4 regions of the Streptomyces sp. NPDC002958 genome follow, and region 3 is predicted to be linked to each of the others. Evidence: riboswitches for the same ligand, from Rfam matches in the RefSeq annotation. Region 3 holds a riboswitch; each other region holds the start of a gene.

Region 1 (4,971 bases), on a different contig from region 3:
AAGACATACGAAGCCCAGGAGCGGAAGTTTCCGCGCGGCGTGGTGATCCGGCTGTTCGCCTATCTCATCGCCGGACACATCTTCGCCGCCTTCCTCTACCTGCTCTTCGCGGTGGCCGGCGAGGGCTGACCACCGCCGACGGGCGGGTCCGGCTACGCCTCGTCGAGGAGCCGGTCACGCAGCCGCTCACGGGTCTGCGGAGCGAGCTTCAGGCCCTCGGAGAAATAGCGCTCCGTGCCGCCCCAGGTCTCCTCGATGGTGGCGAAGACCGCGGCGAGGTAGTCGGCATGGGCGCCGAAGAGCGGATTGAGCAGCTCCATCACCTCGGCCGACATGCCGTCCGCCGAGGTGTCGCTGCGGTGCACCTTGTAGCGGCGGTGGGCGTCGTTGGACTTGAGGTAGTCGGCCTCGATGGCGTCGCGCTCGACGCCGACCGCGAGCAATGACACCGCGATCGACAGACCGGCCCGGTCCTTGCCCGCCGCGCAGTGCATCAACGCCGGAACACTGTCCTCGGCCAGGGCGTGCAGGACCCGGCTGTGCTCAGCGGTACGGTCTCGGATGATCGCGCGATACGAGGCGATCATCCGGTTCGTTCCCTTGCCGCCGGCGAGGATGGAGCGCAGCTGGTCGAGGTCGCCGTCGCGGACCATCCGCCAGAACTCGGCGCCGTCCGCGGGGTCGGAGAGCGGGATGCTCAGATTCCGTACGCCCGGCAGCTCCACGTCCAGGCCGTCGAGCCGGTGGTCGGCCGCATTGCGGAAGTCGAAGACCGTGTGCAGACCGAGGCCGCCGAGGAAGGCGGCGTCCTCGGCGGTGGCGTGCGCGAGGTGACCGCTGCGGAAGAGCCGTCCATGCCGCACCCGCCGGCCGTCCACGGTGGGCAGCCCGCCCACATCACGGAAGTTGCGGACACCCGTCAGCTCGGGTTCCGCCGACGGGACCTGCGGCAACTGCTGCGTCACAGTGACTCCTGGAGTGTCTGGCGTCGACGCGAGTCGCCGACGAGGCCACTTCCGCGACGATACGACATTGATTCCTCAGGCAATCATCTCGGCCTTCGCTTGTCGACACTTCCGTGAACCCCGGTGCCCCTGCGGCGAATTTGCCCGGTGAATTCCGTGCAGGGTCATTGCCCGCCATCCCGGCGATGATCGATGATGTGCGAAAATGTTGGAATGTGGGGGTGATGGTCAAGGCTGGCGACAAGGGCTGGACCTGGTTGCTCGCCGGGGCGAGCAGCAGTACGCACTGCGCCCTCACCGAACGGGATGAGCTGGTCCATCTGCACCGGGGGTCGCGGATCCCCCACGCCGCCGCCGAAGCCCCTGACCGCAGCGCCCGAGTCGCCCTTCAGGGGTTTTGAATCCCCGCTCGACGGCCGTGAGGAGTACCCGGTGGAGGGTGGCCCCGGTTGCGCTCGGCTGGTCCGGGGCGTGGCGGATCTCCGTACAGCGGCTCTCCGACGGGCTGGTGCAGATCACCGGTGGTGCCGGCTGCGACGACGCGGGGCTGCTGCTGCTCGCACCGGGGGAGTCGTACGTCACACCCGTCTTCGCCGGCCTGTGGAGTGTGGAGGGATTCGGCGGGGCGAGCCGGGCCTGGCATGTCTGGCAGCTGGCCCATGTGGCCCGGACGCGGAGAGTTTGCGGCCGGTGCTCTACAACTCCTGGGAGGCGACCGGCTTCGACATCTCGCAGGAGCAGCAGCGCGCCCTCGTCGAGCGCGCCGCCGTGATGGGCGTCGAGCTGTTCGTCGTGGACGACGCATGGTTCGGGCAGCGCGCCAGCGACCGGGCAGGGCTGGGCGACCGGACGCCGAATCCACACCCCTTTTCCGGCGGACTGAAGCCGCTTGCCGACGAAGTGCACGGGTTCGGAATGCAGTTCGGTATCCGGGTAGAGCCGGAAATGATCAATGCCGACAGCGATCTCTGTCGCGCGCACCCTGACTGGGTGCAGCGCTTCCCCGGGTGTGCGCGAGGGTGCTGAGGCTCCGGCGCGGATGACGGGCATGACGTGTCCGTAATAGGCCGATTTGGCATAACTTGCCCCGCCGGCGCGGGAGATGGTCGCCCTGTCGTGAGCGGGATCATATCCGTGACGGTGCGTGCAGGAGGGGTGGTCGGGTATTCCATGCGTGGCGCGGAAATTCAAGATCCTTAATCCACGGAGTGTGACCGGAATTCCGCGCCGATTTCCCGGCGCGGATTCCGGTACGGAACCAGTGGCTTGTTCTTGCCGTCCCGACTCGCTTACGGTCGCCGTCAATCCGGACGGACCGCCTAATCCTGCCGCCGTCCGGAATTCACATCCACTCATCGTGTGGCAGGAGCGGGGGAACCAGGTAAGCCGCCGATCGGAGAATTCCGGCCGGCTCGGGGTGAAGCCGCGTTCAGCGCGGCCGGGCATCTCCAGCCCGAACCCGACAGCTCACCTCGTAGGCGCCGGAGAGGAAGCACCACATGCCCATATCGGGTAAGCACCGTCGTACGAAGTCCAGCACCATCGCCCGTGGCGTCGCCGCCGCAGCCACCGGCGGCGCCGTCATCGCACTGCCGCTGCTCGGTGCCACCGGCGCCGCCGCCGCGGAGCAGGCCGCCCCCGCCGCCCCGCAGTCGGCCTCCGCAGCCCCGGCCAAGCCGGTCGCGCAGAAGCAGGACGCCACCACGACGTACTCCGTCGTCTCCGGTGACTACCTGTCAAAGATCGCCGACGAGCAGGGGATCGAGGGCGGCTGGCAGAAGCTGTACCAGGACAACCGCGAGGTCGTCGGCGAAGACCCCAGCCTGATCTTCCCGGGCATGGAGCTGACGCTCGACGGCAAGGCGGGGGGCCACTCCGCGCCCACCGGTGCCGGTACGGACTCGTCCCTCCCGTCGAAGGCTCCGTCGGCGCCTTCGTCGGCCGCGGAGAAGTCCGTCCCGGCCGAGTCCGCCCCGGCCGAGGCCTCTACGGCCACGGAGTCCCAGGCCTCGACCTCCGCCCCGGCCGACCAGAACAACAGCTCCGGCTACAGCCACCCGGTCCCCGGCAACCACACCACCGGATACCGTGCCTCCGGCTCGAACTGGTCCAGCGGCAGCCACACCGGGATCGACTTCCCCGTCTCCACCGGCACCAGCGTGAAGGCCATCACCTCCGGCACCGTCGTCAGCGCCGGCTGGGGTGGCGCGTACGGCAACGAGGTCGTCATCAAGCACGCCGACGGCCACTACTCGCAGTACGGCCACCTGTCCTCGATCTCCGTCTCCGAGGGCCAGACCGTGAGCAACGGTCAGCAGATCGGCCTTTCCGGCGCCACCGGCAACGCCACCGGACCGCACCTGCACTTCGAGGTCCGCACGGGCCCGGCGTACGGCTCGGACATCGATCCGATCGCCTTCCTGGCTTCGCACGGCATCTACGTCTGAGCCGAACGGCAGGGACGCTGAGCAACAAGGCATGACCTGAGAAAAGCGGAAGGGCGGTGCGCGGCGGCGCACCGCCCTTCCGCTTATTCCCTCTTTACCAAAGCCTTACAGGGTGGCCCATCTCACCACCCGTCAACCCTTTATTACGGTCGCGTAGGTCACATTCGGCGGTGCAGGATAAGCGTTTATGGCAGACGATTCGAGAAAAAACCAACGTGGCGTCATCAACCGACAATGCGTCATCGGGTCGTACGCAGCGATTGGCGACAGCTTCACCGAGGGAGTCGGTGACCCCGGCCCGGACGGGACCTTCGTCGGCTGGGCGGACCGTTTCGCGGTACTTCTCGCGGACCAGCTCCCGGACTCCGATGCGGCGACGAGCACCGAAGGCTCCGCTCACGGGAATTTCAGGTACGCCAATCTCGCCGTACGCGGACGCCTCCTCGACCAGATCGTCGAGGAGCAGGTGCCGCGCGCCAAGGAGCTCGCACCCGACCTGGTGAGCTTCTGCGCGGGCGGCAATGACATCATCAGGCCCGGCACCGACCCCGACGACGTGGCCGAGCGCTTCGAGCGCGCGGTCGCCGAGCTGACCGCATCGGTCGGCACCGTCCTGGTCACCACCGGCTTCGACACCCGTGGTGTTCCCGTGCTGCGCCATCTGCGCGGCAAGATCGCCACCTACACCGCCCATGTGCGGTCCATCGCCGACCGACACGACTGCCCGGTCCTCGACCTGTGGTCGCTCCGGTCCGTTCAGGACAGGCGCGCCTGGGACGACGACCGGCTCCATCTGTCGCCCGAGGGACACACCAGGGTCGCGCTGCGCGCCGCCCAGGTCCTCGGCCTCGATGTGCCTGCCGACCCCGACCAGGAATGGCCCCCGCAAGCACAGCGCGGCACGCTCGAAGTACGGCGCGACGACATCCACTGGGCGCGCGAGTACCTGGTGCCGTGGATCGGGCGACGGCTGCGCGGTGAGTCCTCCGGCGACCACGTCGAGGCGAAGCGGCCTGACCTGCTGCCGCTTTAGGGCGTGTTTCGCCGGACAGACCCTGGCGGGCGTCCACCACCGCAGTGCCCTCGCTCGCGGGACGGGCCTGAACCTCAGGCCCGTCCCGCGAGCGACGACAGCGGCGGCGCCGGTATCCGCTCCAGCACACCGCCCGCGAAGACGTCGTACAACGGCAGCGTCTCCAGATGCACATAGCCGATGTGGCAGTCGCAGACGGCCAGTGGACAGGCGCGCGGGCCGAGAGCGCGCCGGTAGCTCCCGTCGTAGAGATTGCCGAGCTCCGCCGGGACGAAGTGGCAGCGCCGCACCGTGCCGTCACCGTCCACCGAGATGACCGACTCGCCCGTCCGGCAGGGCAGCCCGGCCGACCGGTGCGGTTGCCGGCTGTAGGGGAAGAGCGGGTCAAGGGCCGTCCAGCGGTCCGCCTCCTCGTCCGTATAGGTGTGTCCCTCCGCCGCGTTCACCCAGAGGTAGACCTCGTCCGGCAGAGCGGCACGCAGCCGCCTGGCCTCGTCGAGATGGTCGTCGAGACCGACGACACCGA
Region 2 (4,971 bases), on a different contig from region 3:
CACGTGCAGGCACTTCACCCGGTCCGGCATGCCGCCCGCACTCGGGAAGCCCTCAAGGACCTCGATGGCGTCGCGCCGGGCGATGTAGTCCTCGTGCGCGGCCCGGTACGCGGCGGCCAGCTCGGGGTCCGTACCCAGACGCTCGGTCATCTCCTTCATGACGCCGTTCGCCTCCAGCGTGCCGATCGCGGACGCGGCACGGGGGCACGTCAGGTAGTACGTCGTCGGGAACGGCGTACCGTCCTCCAGCCGGGGCTGCGTCTCGACCACGTCCGGGTTGCCGCACGGGCAGCGGTGCGCGATCGCGCGCAGCCCGCGCGGCGGGCGGCCCAGCTGCTGCTGGAACGCGGCGATGTCCGCCTCGGTGGGCGCGGTGGACTCGGTCTGCGGAGGAGGGGTTTCCATGCCTGCCTAGGTTCTGATCGGGCTGCTCGAACTGCGGTTCTGCAGATGGATGAAGAGAGTCAGTCGCGGTCGGCGCTGTCGACGCCGTCCCAGAGGTTGGAGTGCCACGGCCGGCCGGACTCGTCCGTCTCGCCGTTGCGCTCCTTGACCATGTCGGGGTCGATCACCGTGTAACCGGTCTCCCCGGGAAGAAGGTAGTGAAGGTGCTTGCGGGCCAGCTGCCTGATGTACGCATCGTCCTGGAGGCGCGCCTTCTCGTCGCGCAGCTCCTCGGTGCGGACCCGGGCCTCCCGCGCCAGACGCTCCTGGTCGGCGATCTCGTCCCGCTGCGACACGTACTGCCGCATCGGGTACGCGAGCGCGACCACCAGGGAGCAGACGACGAGGGCGAGGAAGGCCGCTCGGCCGGTGAGCCGGGAGCGGCGGGCCTGACGGCGGTTCTGTGACCGGTAGACGCGGGCGGCGGTCTGCTCGCCGAGCAGCCGCAGCCGGGTCGCGGTGGAGAACAGGTCCCGGTCCTTCGCGGCCATGTCTCCGCCTCCCCATTACGCACGTCCGTCCCCGCACACGGTACGGGACCGAGTACGGGGACGGACGGAGGCCGGAGCCGTTGGCCTCGAAGGACCGGCACACTCAGCCCTTGCTGTGCCTACTGGTTCGCAGAGCGAAACCGCGGGAACGCCGAGCGGCCCGCGTACACCGCGGCGTCGTCGAGGATCTCCTCGATGCGCAGCAGCTGGTTGTACTTGGCGACGCGGTCCGAACGGGCCGGGGCGCCGGTCTTGATCTGACCGCAGTTCACCGCGACGGCGAGGTCGGCGATGGTGACGTCCTCGGTCTCGCCGGAGCGGTGGGACATCATGCACTTGAAGCCGTTGCGCTGGGCCAGCTCGACGGCGTCCAGCGTCTCGGTCAGCGAACCGATCTGGTTGACCTTGACGAGCAGGGCGTTGGCGGAGCCCTCCTCGATGCCGCGGGCCAGACGCTCCGGGTTGGTGACGAACAGGTCGTCGCCGACGATCTGCACCTTGGCGCCCAGCTTGTCGGTGATGACCTTCCAGCCGGCCCAGTCGTCCTCGTACAGCGGGTCCTCGATGGAGACCAGCGGGTAAGCGGAGACGAGCTCCTCGTAGTACTCGGTCATCTCGGCGGCCGAGCGGGACTTGCCCTCGAACTCGTACGTGCCGTCCTTGTAGAACTCGGACGCGGCGACGTCGAGCGCGAGCGCGATGTCCTTGCCCGGGGCGTAGCCGGCTTCCTTGATGGCCTCGATGATGAGGTCGAGGGCGGCGCGGTTCGACTCCAGGTTCGGCGCGAAGCCACCCTCGTCACCGAGACCGGTCGAAAGGCCCTTGGTCTTCAGGACCTTCTTCAGCGTGTGGTAGACCTCGGCGCCCCAGCGCAGGGCCTCGGAGAAGGACTCCGCGCCGATCGGGGCGATCATGAACTCCTGGATGTCCACGTTGGAGTCGGCGTGCGACCCACCGTTGAGGATGTTCATCATCGGAACGGGCAGCAGGTGCGCGTTCGGGCCACCGAGGTAGCGGAACAGCGGCAGGTCCGAGGCCTCGGAGGCGGCGTGGGCGACGGCCAGCGAGACGCCGAGGATGGCGTTGGCGCCGAGCGAGCCCTTGTTCTCGGTGGCGTCAAGGTCGAACATCGCCTGGTCGATCAGCCGCTGCTCGGTCGCGTCGTAGCCGACGAGCTCCGGGCCGATCTGCTCGATGACAGCGAGGACGGCCTTCTCCACGCCCTTGCCCTGGTAACGGTTGGGGTCACCGTCGCGAAGCTCAATGGCCTCGAACGCACCGGTGGAGGCGCCGGACGGCACGGCAGCACGACCCGTGCTGCCGTCGTCGAGACCAACCTCGACCTCGACCGTGGGGTTCCCCCGGGAGTCGAGGATTTCCCGGGCTACGACGACGTCGATGGACGGCACGAGGCATCTCCTTCTGGGATATGACACTGGTTGTGCAGGGTCACTTCGGCCTTGCGACAAGAGCCTAACCGGCCCGGCCCGCTCAGTCGGACGACCGCCCGTCCCCTGGGACGGAAAAAGACCCAGGAGCGCACATTACCGGGCAAACAGCAGGAATTTTACTGGCTAACGACTACAACAGTTGAACGATCACACACGGCCTGCGTTCCCCGTGTGACAGCCGACACTCCCTGCACAAGCACTCCCTCTATGCAGGCACTCCCTGTACAGGCACCGCACGCAAGCACCGCGCGGAGGTGTCGCGCGCACAGAAACCCCGGCCCGGCGCATACGGGGGGAATGCGCGCCGGGCCGGGGTGCTCAGGGGGAGAGGGCCTGGACTACTTCGTCAGGTGCAGCTGCTGACCCGGGTAGATCAGGTCGGCGTCCTTGACGATGTCCTGGTTCAGCTCGAACAGCTGCTGCCAGCCGCCCTCGACGTTGTGGTCGGCGGCGATCTCGCTCAGGGAGTCACCGGAGGCGACCACGTACTCGCCGTCGCCCTTCTCGACCTGCTCGCCAGTCGGGGTGGTGACGGTCTCCTCCGACTCGGCCTGCGGGGCGGCGGAGCGGTCCGAGCGGGAGGCGGCGGGGGCCTCGGCACGCTCGGCTTCCTGCGGCTGCGCCTGCTGGGCCGGCTGCGACTGCTGCTCCGGCGCGGCCGGGGTGCTCTGCTGCTCGGTGGGCGCGGAGGAGGACTCCGAGGAGGAGCCGGTGTCGACGCCCGGGTCGACGCCGTCGTTGGTCAGGTTGCCGGCAGCGGCACAGCTCCAGGCACCCGGGCCCTGGATGTCGAGGAGCTTTTCGGCGGTGGCGATCTGCTGGGCCTTGGTGGCCAGGTCGGCACGGGGGGCGTACTGCGTACCGCCGGCGGCGGCCCAGCTGGACTGCGAGAACTGCAGACCGCCGTAGTAGCCGTTGCCGGTGTTGATGGACCAGTTGCCGCCGGACTCGCACTGGGCGACGGCGTCCCAGGTGGCGACAGAGGCGGCCGAGGCGCTGGTCGCACCCATCAGCGGAACGGCCACAGCGGTACCGGCGACGCCGGCGAGCGTGGCGATACGGACGGCCTTGGACGGGCGGCGATGCTTGCCCTTGCTGGAAAACAGCATGGAACTTCCCCTCACCGACGCCTACGAGGTGAGCTGTCGGGTTCGGGCCAAGTGAGTTGCCCGGTCGCACGTCCTAGCGCGCGACTTCACCCCAAGCCGGTCCTGACGCGTCTTTCGACGATCGGGCCCGGCGCTTACCTGGGTCCCCCGCTCCTGCCTACGGCGCTTTACGCGTCTGTTCCCTTCGACCGACGGCAGGATTCGGCGTGACGGTCGACGGGGCCCGCGGTGCGAGCGATTTCGAACGTAAACATACGCAACTCTCACATTCAAAGACGCACACATCGGACAATCAGCCCTTACTCGCGCCCAAGGAATCACCGTTTTCGCAGGTGAGGGCGGCATGGAAGGGTTCCCCAGGCGCGACACGCCAGTTGACGCAAAGAGACCCATGTCTCACATGCACATAAACGGACATAGGTCTCTTAACTACCCGGCTTTTGCGGCCCTTTTAACCGATTTTCAGACTGCCCTCACTCGGCCTTCAAGGCGAGATCGAGGCTCTGGCCAGGGAGGATGAGGTCCGGGTCGGAGCCGACGGCCCCCCTGTTGGCCTCGTAGAGCGCCGACCACCCACCAGGAACCTTCTGTGCATCAGCAATCGCCCAGAGGTTGTCGCCGGGACGGACGGTGTACGCGCCGTCGGCGGCCGCCGCACCCGCGTCGCGCGCGTCACCGGCACCGCGGGAGGCATGACGACCCGACTCGCGCCCATCACCGCCGTTCGCGTTCCGACTCCCCTCGGGGGCCGGCGCGCCACGGTGCTTGCCACCCACACCGCTGGACGAATCGGATGAATCAGATGTACTTGACGAGTTGGACGAATCGGGCGCTTCGGAGGACGGGGCGGTCGACGTGGTGGTCGACGGCTTCGCGGAGGGCTTGGCCTTGCCGGCCGGCTCGTCGGTCACGTCCGAGCCCTTGGAGCCCTTGGAGCCGTCCACGGTGTCCGATGCGCCGTCCGACGACGTGGCACCATCGGACGACTCCGCGCTCCGCGTCGGCTCGTTGGAGGGCACGGACCCCGGGTCGACACCGGGCAACGCCCCGTCCTTCGCGAGGCCGGAGATGACCGCACAACTGGGCCACGCCCGCGGTCCCTGGTCGTCCAGAACCTTCTCGGCCACGGCGATTTGCTGCGAGCGGCTGGCGAGGTCGGCACGCGGGGCGTAGGACTCGCCGCCGTACGCCTTCCAGGTCTCCTGCGAGAACTGCAGGCCGCCGTAGAAGCCGTTACCGAGGTCGGCGCTCCACATGCCACCGCTCTCGCACTCGGCCACCTGGTCCCAGGTCGTGGCGTCGGCCGCGTACGCACCTGTCGCGCCGAGCAGCGGGATGGCGATGGCCGATCCGGTCACGCCCGCGGCGACGACGATGGCGGGTGCCTGACGAGGGCGACGGTGTCTGCCGTTCGCGGAGCCCATGGGGTTGCCTTCCGTGTGACTGACGAGTGACTGGTGAGTCGAACGGTGAACC
Region 3 (4,971 bases):
GCCGTGCCGATCACCGCTCATGCCCTGGACAGATGCCCGGGGCATGAGCGGTTCCGGCGGGGGAGTTCCCACAACGGGTCTTCCCCCGCCACGAGTACGCCGCCGCCGACCGCGGCCGGGTCAGGCCCTCGGCTCGATGTTCTGGTTGGCGTGGAAGAAGTTGTGCGGGTCGTAGGTGCGCTTGATGGCCGCGAGGCGGTCGTAGTGGTCGCGGTAGGTGGCGCGTACCCGGTCCGGCGTTTCGCCCGCGCCGATGAAGTTCACGTACGTACCGCCCATGGAGTGCGGGTGCAGCTCCTCCCAGTAGTCGACGCACCATTGCCGGAGCTTCTCGGCGTTGTCCGGGTCCGGGTCGATTCCCGCGATGACGCCGGACCAGACCGCGTCCCGGTAGGCCCAGGCGGTGTCGTCAGGGCCCAGTCGGTGGGCGGCGCCGTCGACCGGGTACAGGTGCGCGATCGACAGGTCGGTGGGGAGGTTCTCGGCGTACTTGGCGTGGACGGTGATGGCGTCGTCGGTGATCCGGTCGAAGAAGTTGCCGCGCCAGTACCACTGAAGGCCGGCGGGGAGCAGCCCGTCGAACATGGACTGCAGGGCGGGGTAGGGCATCGGCGCCGTGAAGTGGAAGGCGGGCGGGCCGGGGTCGTTCACGGGTTTCAGAGTGGCTTCGAGGAGATCGGGGGCGCCCGTCCAGCACCACACGACACCGCACATCTTCTGGCCGTGGATCTCCTCCGGGAACGGGGGACCGGGCGGCACGGTGAGCGCGGCGAAGAAACCGTTCAGGTCCTCGGGGGCCCTGGGCAGGAAGTCGCGGTACCAGCGCAGTACGTCGGGGATCCGGTCGACCGGCCACAGGGTGATGGCGACTCCCACGGTGTCCACCGGGTGCATCCGGAAGGTGAAGGAGGTGACGATGCCGAAGTTCCCGCCTCCGCCGCGCAGCGCCCAGAACAGGTCGGGGTGAGTGGTGCCGTTCGCCGTCACACAGGTGCCGTCCGCCAGGACCACGTCCGCGGCCAGCAGGTTGTCGGCCGTCAGGCCGTATCTGCGGGTGAGGTAGCCGTGGCCGCCGCCCAGGGCGAGGCCGCCGACGCCGGTGGTCGACAGGATTCCGGAGGGGGTGGCCAGTTGGAAGGCGTGCGCGGCGTGGTCGAGGTCGCCGAGCGTGGCGCCGCCGCCGACCGTGGCTGTTCGCGAGGTGGGGTCGATATGCGCCCAGCGCATGGGTGACAGGTCGATGGTGACGCCGTCGTCCACCAGGCACAGGCCGGCGCCGCTGTGTCCGCCGCCGCGGACCGCGAGCACGAGCCCCTTGTCCCGGACGAAATCGACCGCGGCCATGACGTCCGCCGTGTCGCCGCACCGCACCACGGCCGCCGGACGTTTGTCGATCATGGCGTTGTAGACCGTGTGGGCGGTTCGGTACTCCGGGTCCTGCGGACCGATGACGGGACCGCGCAGCGACGTCCTCATCGCGTCCAGGGTTTCGAGCGTGGTGACGTTCATGGTCCGGCCATCTCCCTGCTCGCCGAGATGGGGACCGCACCTCGTCCGGCCTCCCCTGCCGGGCCGTCGGTGTATGCAGATGTACACCGATGCTCCGGCGCCCCGAGAACCGCAGGAGGAAACGGCCACCGTTAGCTGATGTCTCAAGCCTCCCCGCGGTCCGGGGGCTGTGCCAGTCCGCTGGACCGGGGGGAGAGAGACATACGCGTCACGGTTGCGGGAGTGTGGGGGTGCGCTCAGACGAGGAGCTTCGTCTTCGCCCGCTGGTACTCCTCGTTCGTGATGGCCCCCTTGTCCATGAGCTCGGCGAGCTTCGCCAGGTCATCGACGTGGCCGCCCTGTCTCGGGCCCTTCGCGTCGGAGGTGCCGGCGGCCTCCCGCACGTACGCCCTGAAGGCCGCCTCACGGTGCTGCGCGTCGCTGATGTCCCGCTTCCCCATGGACCTGCCGCGCGCGATCACGTACACCAGGACGCCGATGTACGGCAGCACCAGGGCCACGACGAGCCAGCCGGCCTTGCCCCAGCCGCCGAGGTCTTCGCTGCGGAAGATGTCCGTGACGACTTTGAAGAGCAGGAACAGCCACATGATCCAGAGGAAGAACCAGAGCATGGTCCAGAAGAGGTTGAGCAGGGGGTAATCGTCCATGGTCGGCTCCCCGATCACCGCGAGTTCATCGCGTCGACTGGCTGAAGTTAAATCAGTCATATCACTGCATATCCACCCTCGCTTGTTGTCGTTCGGGGCCGTCCTCCGGGGTGATTCCCTGGGTGGCGTGCGGGGAGGGCGACAGGGGGCCGGGGTCGGCGACCGGGTGGAGGCGGGGCCGCGCCGGGCGCACGGACCGGGCGCCCGGCGGTCGTGATTCGCCGAGTGGTCATGAGTGCGCCGGACATGCCGTAGAGTTGTGTTCACCGACGCGGGGTGGAGCAGCTCGGTAGCTCGCTGGGCTCATAACCCAGAGGTCGCAGGTTCAAATCCTGTCCCCGCTACTGAAGAATCAGGCCCGGCACGCATGCAGCGTGCCGGGCCTGATTCATTTCCGCGTCGCTTTCCGGGGTGCGGTACGGCCGGCCCGTGGGCCCGCGAAGGAGCAGGTCCGGTCGGTGTGTGAGCTGCGCCACGTGCGTACCCCCATTGGTCGATGAGGAGTCGCCGCACGACTTCGCTCCGGCGAGCCTGGGGCCGGGGTGCGGTGCCGTCCGCAGCCGCGCGCGTACCGGGCGGGAGATCACGGGCTGGATGCTTCGTGTGGGCCGGGCGGTGGCCCTGGGCGGCGGATGCCACCGTACGTAACCGAAAGGCGCCGCTCCGCATAACGTTTGACGCAACGTCAGAAGATGGGTGATGGCTGAGGGGCGATCAACTCATCCTATTCCACCCGGTTGTGTCCCGTAAAGTCCAGGCCAAAGACGTGAACGATCAGTGGGAACGGCTTGGAATCAGGCCCGTGTGTCTATTAACGTTCGATAACGCAGCGCGGTCGTCCCAGCCGTCGTCAGTGGCGGCACCGTGCGCGAGCGCCGAATTCCGCAAGGGAACCGGGGAACCACCTACATGGGGTGAATCGGACACCTGTGTCTCGTGAGAGGCAGAGGGGTCCGTAGGAGACCTTCCTGCTCCGAACCCGTCAGCTAACCCGGTAGGCGAGAAGGAAGGAAAGGAGCGCGCCCCCGTGGCGTCCAACAAGCCTGCCCCCGAGGCCCCCTCCCGGTTCAACCCTGACTACGGAACCGCCGGGACGGGAACGGTGTTCGGCACCCGTTACGGCACCGGGCAGGGCGGCGACGTCGCCGGTGAGTTCGGCAGCGAAGTCAGCGAGTTCCGCGCTGACGGGAACGGTGAACCCGACAGAAGCTGGGGCGAGTGGAACCCCACCGAGGAGTCCGTACGCCCCGTGCGCGGCAAGCACCGCGTCGCCAAGCAGCGCAACGGACTTGCCCGTAGCTCCACGGTGCTCGGGGTCGGCGTCATCGCGGCGGTGGGTGCGGGCGGCATGGCCACCGCGCAGAGCAAGCCGCCCGTCTCCATCTCCCTCCCCGACTCCGTCGCGGACAACCTCCCTGACGCCGAGTCCCTTCCCGGCGTGGGCTCTCTGCTCTCCGGCGAGTCCGAAGCCGACGCGGCCGTCGCTGCCGCCCCGCTCACCACCGCCGGCCTCACCACCGCCGAGGCCGAGCAGGGCACGGTGGACGCGGGCGAGGCGCTTCGCGCCCGCATCCTCCAGCAGGCCGAGCAGCAGCAGGACGCCGCCGACGCCGAGGCCAAGGCGGCCCAGGAGAGGGAGGCCGCGGAGAAGGCCGCCGCCGAGGCCAAGAAGCAGCAGGCCGACGCCGAGGCCAAGGCCGCCGCCGAGAAGAAGAAGGCGGAGGAAGAGGCCAAGGCGAAGGCCGAAGCGAAGGCCGAGGCCCTGCGGCTTGCCAAGCTCGCCGCCAGCTACGCCATGCCGACCTCCTCGTACACGATCAGCTCGACCTTCGGCCAATCCGGTTCGATGTGGTCCTCCGGCCACCACACCGGCCTCGACTTCGCGGCGGCGGCGGGCACGCCGATCAAGGCCGTGCACGGTGGCACCATCAAGTCGGCCGGCTGGTCCGGTTCGTACGGCTACCACACGGTGCTGGAGCTCGAGGACGGTACGGAGGTGTGGTACAGCCACCAGTCCTCGATCAACGTCAGCGTCGGCCAGAAGGTCACGACCGGTGAGACCATCGGCCGGGTCGGCGCGACCGGCAATGTGACGGGGGCACACCTCCACCTGGAGGTCCACACCCCCTCCGGTACGGGCATCGACCCGATGGCCTGGCTGCAGAGCAAGGGTCTCAACCCCTGATCCGTCGGCCTATTCCCAGGCCCTCGTGATGTGCGCCGGTTCACCGGCCTTTGAACCCCGGCAGCCCTGACGCTCCCCCCCGACGTCAGGGCTGCCGGTCTGTCGGAACAGCGGGCCCACCGGAATAGCGGACCTTCCGAAATCCGTTGATCCATTCATGAACTTCTCTTCGTGAGCCGGGCCTTCCGACCTCCGCGTCTTCCCGCTCGCCCTCGGTGGGAACGTCTTCGGCTGGACCGCCGACGAGGCGCAGTCGTTCGCCGTGCTGGACGCTTACGCCGCGGCGGGTGGCAACTTCATTGATGCCGCCGACGCCTACTCCTCCCGGCTCCCGGGCAACGAGGGCGGCGTGCGTGGCGTTCCTGTTCGGAACGACAGGAACGACAGGAACGCCGGGTCCTAGCGAGGTGGCGGTGGTTCGTACGGAGACAGAGGCCGGCCCGGGGCCGGCGTCCGGGGTGGGGCCAGGTAGGGATTGTGGCTGTAGCCGCCGTACTGCGTGTGCGGAGACAGGTGGTGGGCGCGCAGGCGGCCCGTCGCCTGCGCCGCGTACGTCAGGGCGGGAGCGGCCACGTCCCTGCGCTGCCAGAGGTGGTGCAACAGCTCAAGCTCGCGCTCGGCGAAGTCCGG
Region 4 (4,971 bases), on a different contig from region 3:
GTCCGGTGAGGCCGGCATAGCCGCCGACCGAGAACGGAAGCAACTGAATCTGTACGTGGGGAAGTTGAGCCACACGGGCCAGGTGGCGCAGCTGGTTTCTCATCACTCGGCGCCCGCCGACCTCGCGCCGCAGCACCGCCTCGTCGAGGACCGCGCTCAGTCGCAGCGGCGGATCGGTCCGCAGCACACCCTGCCGGGAGAGCCGCACCTCCACCAGCGAGTCCAGCTGGCCGGCGGGTAACCCGTCCAGCGATGCCCGGGTCACCGCGCGTGCGTAGTCGGCCGTCTGAAGGAGCCCCGGTACCACCGAGGTCTCCAGGGTGCGTGCGGTCCGCGCCTGGGACTCCAGACTGATGAAGTCGCGGTACTGGGGCGGGATCAGTCCGCGATAGGCATGCCACCACCCGGTGCCGCCACCGCCCGCCGAACCCGCCAGGGTCCCCAGGAGCGTCCGCAGCTGAGCGTCGTCCACGCCGTACGCGTCCAGCAGCCGGGCCACATCGACCGGCCGCACCCCACTGACACCGGTCTCGATCCGGCTCACCTTCGACTGGTGCCAGCCGAGCATCCGCGCGGCGTCCCGACTGGTCAGTCCCGACGCATGGCGCAGACTCCGGAGCTCCTCCCCGAGCTTGCGGCGTCGTACCGCGGGGCCGTGCTGCATCTGCGGCCTCCCTCCCTTTTCTGCCGAGCGGACAGTGTGACGCCCACTGACGGTCCTGCGGGGCAGGGTTCACCGCATTGAGCGACAGATATATGCATATCTTGGTGGATCGCCATCACAGAGGGCAGCATCAGTGGCAATCTGGCGCGAAGCGCAACCGGGCCGATCGCGGGTCGGTCCGGGTGGGAAAGGGACGGCTCGCCATGGCAGACCATCAAGAAGCAAGTGTCACTCTGCCGAGCGAGCCGGTCTCGGTCTCGGTGGCCCGGAGATATGTGGCCGGAGTGCTCACCGAATGGGGCCTGGTCACCGACACGGAGTTCGCTGACGGAATCCAGCTCATCGTCTCGGAGCTGACGACCAACGCCGTCCAGCACACGTTCGGACAGTCACCCACCTTCACCGTGGACCTGAGACTGGAGCGGGAGGAGCAGCTGCATCTGGGGGTGACGGACAGTCACCCGCGCTGGCCCCGGCGGCTGCCCGCCGCCGTTCAGCAGGACAACGGGCGCGGCATGGTGATCATCCGTGGCCTGACCAAGGAGTGCGGGGGCCGGCTCACCGTCACCCCCACCGCCGACGGCGGCAAGACGGTCTGGATCGCGCTCCCGTGGAGCATCCCCGTACAGAGCTGACGGACCTCCCGATCCGTCCGCTTCCCTCTCTCAATCCGCCCGTCTCTGCTCTCTCGAGCGCACGATCACCCGCCCTCGCCGCCCGGCCGCGCTCCTGGTGGACGGGCTGGGCGGGTGGCTGCGCCGGCCGCGTACCGCCCGCACCATCGAGGGTGGCAGCGGCGCGGCGCTCACCGCGTTAAGGCTGGTACTGGTGTTCGGCCCCCTGCTGCGCTGAGAACGAGCGGATCAGTGGCGGAGACCAGCGCTTGTCCGGCGGCCGAGCGTGGAGTCCAGCGCCTGTCCGGCGGCCGGACGGTGGAGTCAAGCGCCTCCGGCGGCCGGGCAGCGGGGCCCAGGGGACTGCCCGGCGGATCACGGCACGGCCGGGACCGCGCCCCTGATCCGCCGGACAGGCATCAGCGGACCCGCCCGTAATAGACACCCTTTGTCCAGATCTTCTCCAGCCGGACCACCGCGCCGGTCCGCGGCGAGTGCCAGATCTTGCCGTGACCGGCGTAGATCCCCACGTGGTAGACGCTGCGGCCGTAATGGAAGAAGACCAGATCGCCGCGTTTCCTGCGCGAGGGCTTGATATGGCGGGACTTGTTGTACTGCTGCTGGGCCGTGCGGGGGAGCTTCTTGCCCGCCTTCTTGAACGAATAGGCCGTCAGGCCCGAGCAGTCGAAGCGGTTGGGGCCCGTGGCCCCCCACCTGTACGGCGATCCTTTCTTCGACGCGGCGATGTTGAGTGCCTTCATCGAGAGAGTCGCTGCCTGGGCTTCTGTCGCGGCGCCCGGGGCCAGTATGGTGCCGCCGACGGCGGCCAGAGTCAGAACCGAGGCCGTACCGGCCCGGGCGAGCAGAGACGGGACATGAACCTGCGCAGCCATGCGCAACCCTTCGTCAGCCGCCTGTGAAGGATGACCTGTCGGGTTCGGGCTGGCGAAGTTGCCCGGCCGCGCTCGGCGGCTTCACCCCGAGGGTCGACCGGTGATCCGGCCGACCCGTTGTGCTCGGGTCCTCCACTCCTGCCGATCCACTTCTGTCGACCAGGCATCCGGACAGCGGCAGGACTCGGCGTCCGCCCGGACCGCCCCGCCGCGGTGGCGGGGGCTTGTCGTCCCAGGGATCTTGACTCACCTGCTGCCGGATTTCCGAGGGAGAACAGCGATATGTGTGGTTCCTCGCGACTGCACCGTTCGGGTGGACTTGATGATTTCGACGGCCGAGCCGGTTACTCGGACCGGCGTCGTACCAGGGGTGGAATGAAGGATTCCGCTCACTGGCCACGCGGAATACGCAAGTTGAGCTATCCCTCGTGAGGGGGAGTTTCTACGCCGAATGAGCGAGGAATTTCGAATTGCCTGCCGGGCGTGTCGAGCAGGGGAGTTGAGCGAAGCTGGTGGGAAGCGGGTGGAGTGAGTTGAGCGAGCCCCGTCGGGGGTGGGATCAGGGGGAGCTGACCGGTCCCTGCCGGGCGTGGAGACGAAGGGGCCGATCAACTCGTGGGAGCGGGGGGTACGGTGACGCGTCCGGCCCGCTGTTCCCCGTCGAGCACACGCAGCGCCCGCGCCAGGGTGGCGGCATGGATCCGCGTCTCGCCGCGCTCGTGCATCAGCGTGAGGGCGTCGCGCAGCGCACCCGCCCGTGAGACCAGCGCCTGTGCGGCGCGTAGTGCGCCGTAGGTGTCGCTGCCACGGGCCGGGTTGATCCGGCCCAGTTGATCGAGGACTTCGAGATAGCAGTCGATGAACTCCCCCTCGGCGCGCGTCAGTGCGGGGAGCGGCGGCAACTCCGGTGGCTGCACCTGGCGTTCACCTCGCACTGTGCGGCGGGAGCGATGACATTCGGTTCTCCATGATGTGGTCCACCAGGCCGTACGCCTTGGCGCCCGGCGCGTCGAGAATGAGGTCGCGCTCGATGTCGGAGGCGATCTGCTCGGCGCTGCGGCCCGTGTGACGGGCCAACATTGCGGTGAGCATCTCGCGGACCCGCTCCAGTTCCTGTGCCTCGATCTCCAGATCGGACGGCTGGCCCTGCACCGGCTCGGTGAGCGCGGGCTGCTGTACGACGACCCGGGCCCCGGGCAGTGCGTGCCGTCGGCCGGGAGCGCCTGCGGCGAGCAGTGTCGACGCACAGGAACCGGCCTGGCCGAGGCAGTAGGTCTCCACCTCGCAGGTGAGGTACTCCATCGTGTCGTAGATCGCGGACATGGCTCCGAACGATCCGCCGGGGGAGTTGATGTAGAGGGAGATGGGCCGGTCCGGGGCGGCGTGTTCCAGATACATGAACTGGGCGATCAGATCGTTGGCCACGGTGTCGTCGACCGGCGTGCCGAGGAAGACGATCCGTTCGGCGAGCAGCTTGGAGTACGGGTCGAGGGTCCGCGTCCCGTTGGTCGTGCGCTCGGTGAACTCGGGCAGTACGTAGCGGGCGGTGGGTCGGAACAGCATGGCGATGCCTCTCCTCCGGGGTTGTGCGGGGCCTGCGCAAGCGTCTGTACAAAATGTACAGGACGTACAGAAGGATATAATGGAGCGTGATCCTAGTGATCCACTAAAAGTCCCAGGTCGGAGGCTGTTTTCTGTTCGCTGAGGGCGGATATCTCACCATCTCTAGACGCTTGATCATCAGGCTGCTTCGCCCTCACTGAAACCGAGTACAGAAGTGAGGTGGTCCGAGGCGACGCGGAGGTCCTCGTGGCTCGGGTGGACGTACACCCGCTTGGTGAAGGTGGCTTTGGCATGCCCGGCCCATGCGGCGAGGACGACGTCCGGCACGCCGTTGACGGCAAGAACCTCGCCGCCATTCGAAAGCCAGTCGAGGTCGCAGGCCATCCCGTCACCTTCTGGGAGGAGCTGCCGCCTTACCGGCATGGCAGCCCGACGGAGGGTGCACAACTTCTAAAAATTTCACGCCTTGGCGGCCCCCGGCTTCGAGCTTGGGTATTTGAACCCCTTCGTGCGCATCGGCGAGCGCTTGAGTGCGACAATGCCTCTTCGAAACAGAGACCGTGATTGGCTCAAGGGGCTCTATGCGGATTTGAAGAATGCGTGCGCCGAGTGCCCATCGGGACGTGCAGATTGCGCCGTGCATGGGGATGCCTGGCCCGGCAACCGACGCGTCATCCCTCGACTCCGTTGGTTCCGTGAGGTGTTCCGACGGGTTTGGACTCCGGGGACCCACGCTGGCGTAGGTATACGGAGAAGGTGGCCATGCAGGCCACTGCGAGCAGCTCGGACTGCGAAGATGTAGAGGAAGAACTGCAGGTATTCCGATTGCCAGTTCTCCGTCACGTCGACGGCGAAGTCCGAGGGGACATCAGATGGGCGCCGAACCCGGTGCGCGCGAGGCCGTTGGTCGCGAGCTGGTCGTTGAACTCCGCGCTGCGTACGCCTTCGGGCCGTCCGTCAGCACAAGGTGAAGGGCTCTCCCGTTCTGGCGGACGGAGAGTCGCTATCGAAGGGAAGGTCGTCGGGCTGGCCCATAACGACAGCGACCTCGTCGAATTCCTGAGGTGTGCCGGGCTCGACGACGCGTGGGAACTTGTTGACGACCCCCACTGGATCGAATGGCAATGCCGTTGCTTTTAGTGGTACGTGCCACCGGTAGTTCAGGGTGACAACGGCCGGCGAACGATGGCTGCTGGCGGTTTCACCTGGGGCTTTGCTGGCGTAGCTGGTGATGCAC

What was found. A riboswitch is a leader RNA that binds a small molecule or an ion and turns the genes downstream of it on or off. The one in region 3 is predicted to bind cyclic di-AMP.
Region 1: linked by a shared signal. The riboswitch ahead of ACZ3IC_RS20685 (M23 family metallopeptidase) and the one ahead of ACZ3IC_RS10920 (M23 family metallopeptidase) in region 3 are both predicted to bind cyclic di-AMP.
Region 2: linked by a shared signal. The riboswitch ahead of ACZ3IC_RS01575 (transglycosylase family protein) and the one ahead of ACZ3IC_RS10920 (M23 family metallopeptidase) in region 3 are both predicted to bind cyclic di-AMP.
Region 4: linked by a shared signal. The riboswitch ahead of ACZ3IC_RS19815 (C40 family peptidase) and the one ahead of ACZ3IC_RS10920 (M23 family metallopeptidase) in region 3 are both predicted to bind cyclic di-AMP.

What each region holds. Positions count from the first base shown of each region.
Region 1 is NZ_JBVHDS010000011.1:71,585-76,555, reverse strand. It holds gene ACZ3IC_RS20700 (DUF6126 family protein) at 1-129, shown strand, start outside; gene ACZ3IC_RS20695 (tyrosine-protein phosphatase) at 153-965, opposite strand; partial or broken gene ACZ3IC_RS20690 (alpha-galactosidase) at 1,190-1,982, shown strand; cyclic di-AMP (ydaO/yuaA leader) riboswitch at 2,305-2,461, shown strand; gene ACZ3IC_RS20685 (M23 family metallopeptidase) at 2,465-3,412, shown strand; gene ACZ3IC_RS20680 (SGNH/GDSL hydrolase family protein) at 3,600-4,445, shown strand; gene ACZ3IC_RS20675 (STM4011 family radical SAM protein) at 4,520-4,971, opposite strand, start outside.
Region 2 is NZ_JBVHDS010000001.1:322,387-327,357, reverse strand. It holds gene ACZ3IC_RS01590 (DUF501 domain-containing protein) at 1-405, opposite strand, end outside; gene ACZ3IC_RS01585 (FtsB family cell division protein) at 465-935, opposite strand; gene eno (phosphopyruvate hydratase) at 1,055-2,344, opposite strand; gene ACZ3IC_RS01575 (transglycosylase family protein) at 2,725-3,495, opposite strand; cyclic di-AMP (ydaO/yuaA leader) riboswitch at 3,499-3,670, opposite strand; gene ACZ3IC_RS01570 (LysM peptidoglycan-binding domain-containing protein) at 3,969-4,919, opposite strand.
Region 3 is NZ_JBVHDS010000005.1:19,357-24,327, reverse strand. It holds gene ACZ3IC_RS10935 (FAD-binding oxidoreductase) at 121-1,509, opposite strand; gene ACZ3IC_RS10930 (SHOCT domain-containing protein) at 1,746-2,156, opposite strand; tRNA gene ACZ3IC_RS10925 (tRNA-Met) at 2,427-2,500, shown strand; cyclic di-AMP (ydaO/yuaA leader) riboswitch at 3,020-3,172, shown strand; gene ACZ3IC_RS10920 (M23 family metallopeptidase) at 3,184-4,341, shown strand; partial or broken gene ACZ3IC_RS10915 (aldo/keto reductase) at 4,520-4,690, shown strand; gene ACZ3IC_RS10910 (PrsW family intramembrane metalloprotease) at 4,741-4,971, opposite strand, start outside.
Region 4 is NZ_JBVHDS010000010.1:161,550-166,520, reverse strand. It holds gene ACZ3IC_RS19830 (helix-turn-helix domain-containing protein) at 1-664, opposite strand, end outside; gene ACZ3IC_RS19825 (ATP-binding protein) at 868-1,299, shown strand; partial or broken gene ACZ3IC_RS19820 (LysE family translocator) at 1,388-1,516, shown strand; gene ACZ3IC_RS19815 (C40 family peptidase) at 1,698-2,171, opposite strand; cyclic di-AMP (ydaO/yuaA leader) riboswitch at 2,175-2,347, opposite strand; gene ACZ3IC_RS19810 (hypothetical protein) at 2,780-3,088, opposite strand; gene ACZ3IC_RS19805 (ATP-dependent Clp protease proteolytic subunit) at 3,096-3,731, opposite strand; gene ACZ3IC_RS19800 (hypothetical protein) at 3,912-4,118, opposite strand; partial or broken gene ACZ3IC_RS19795 (DUF6766 family protein) at 4,406-4,519, opposite strand.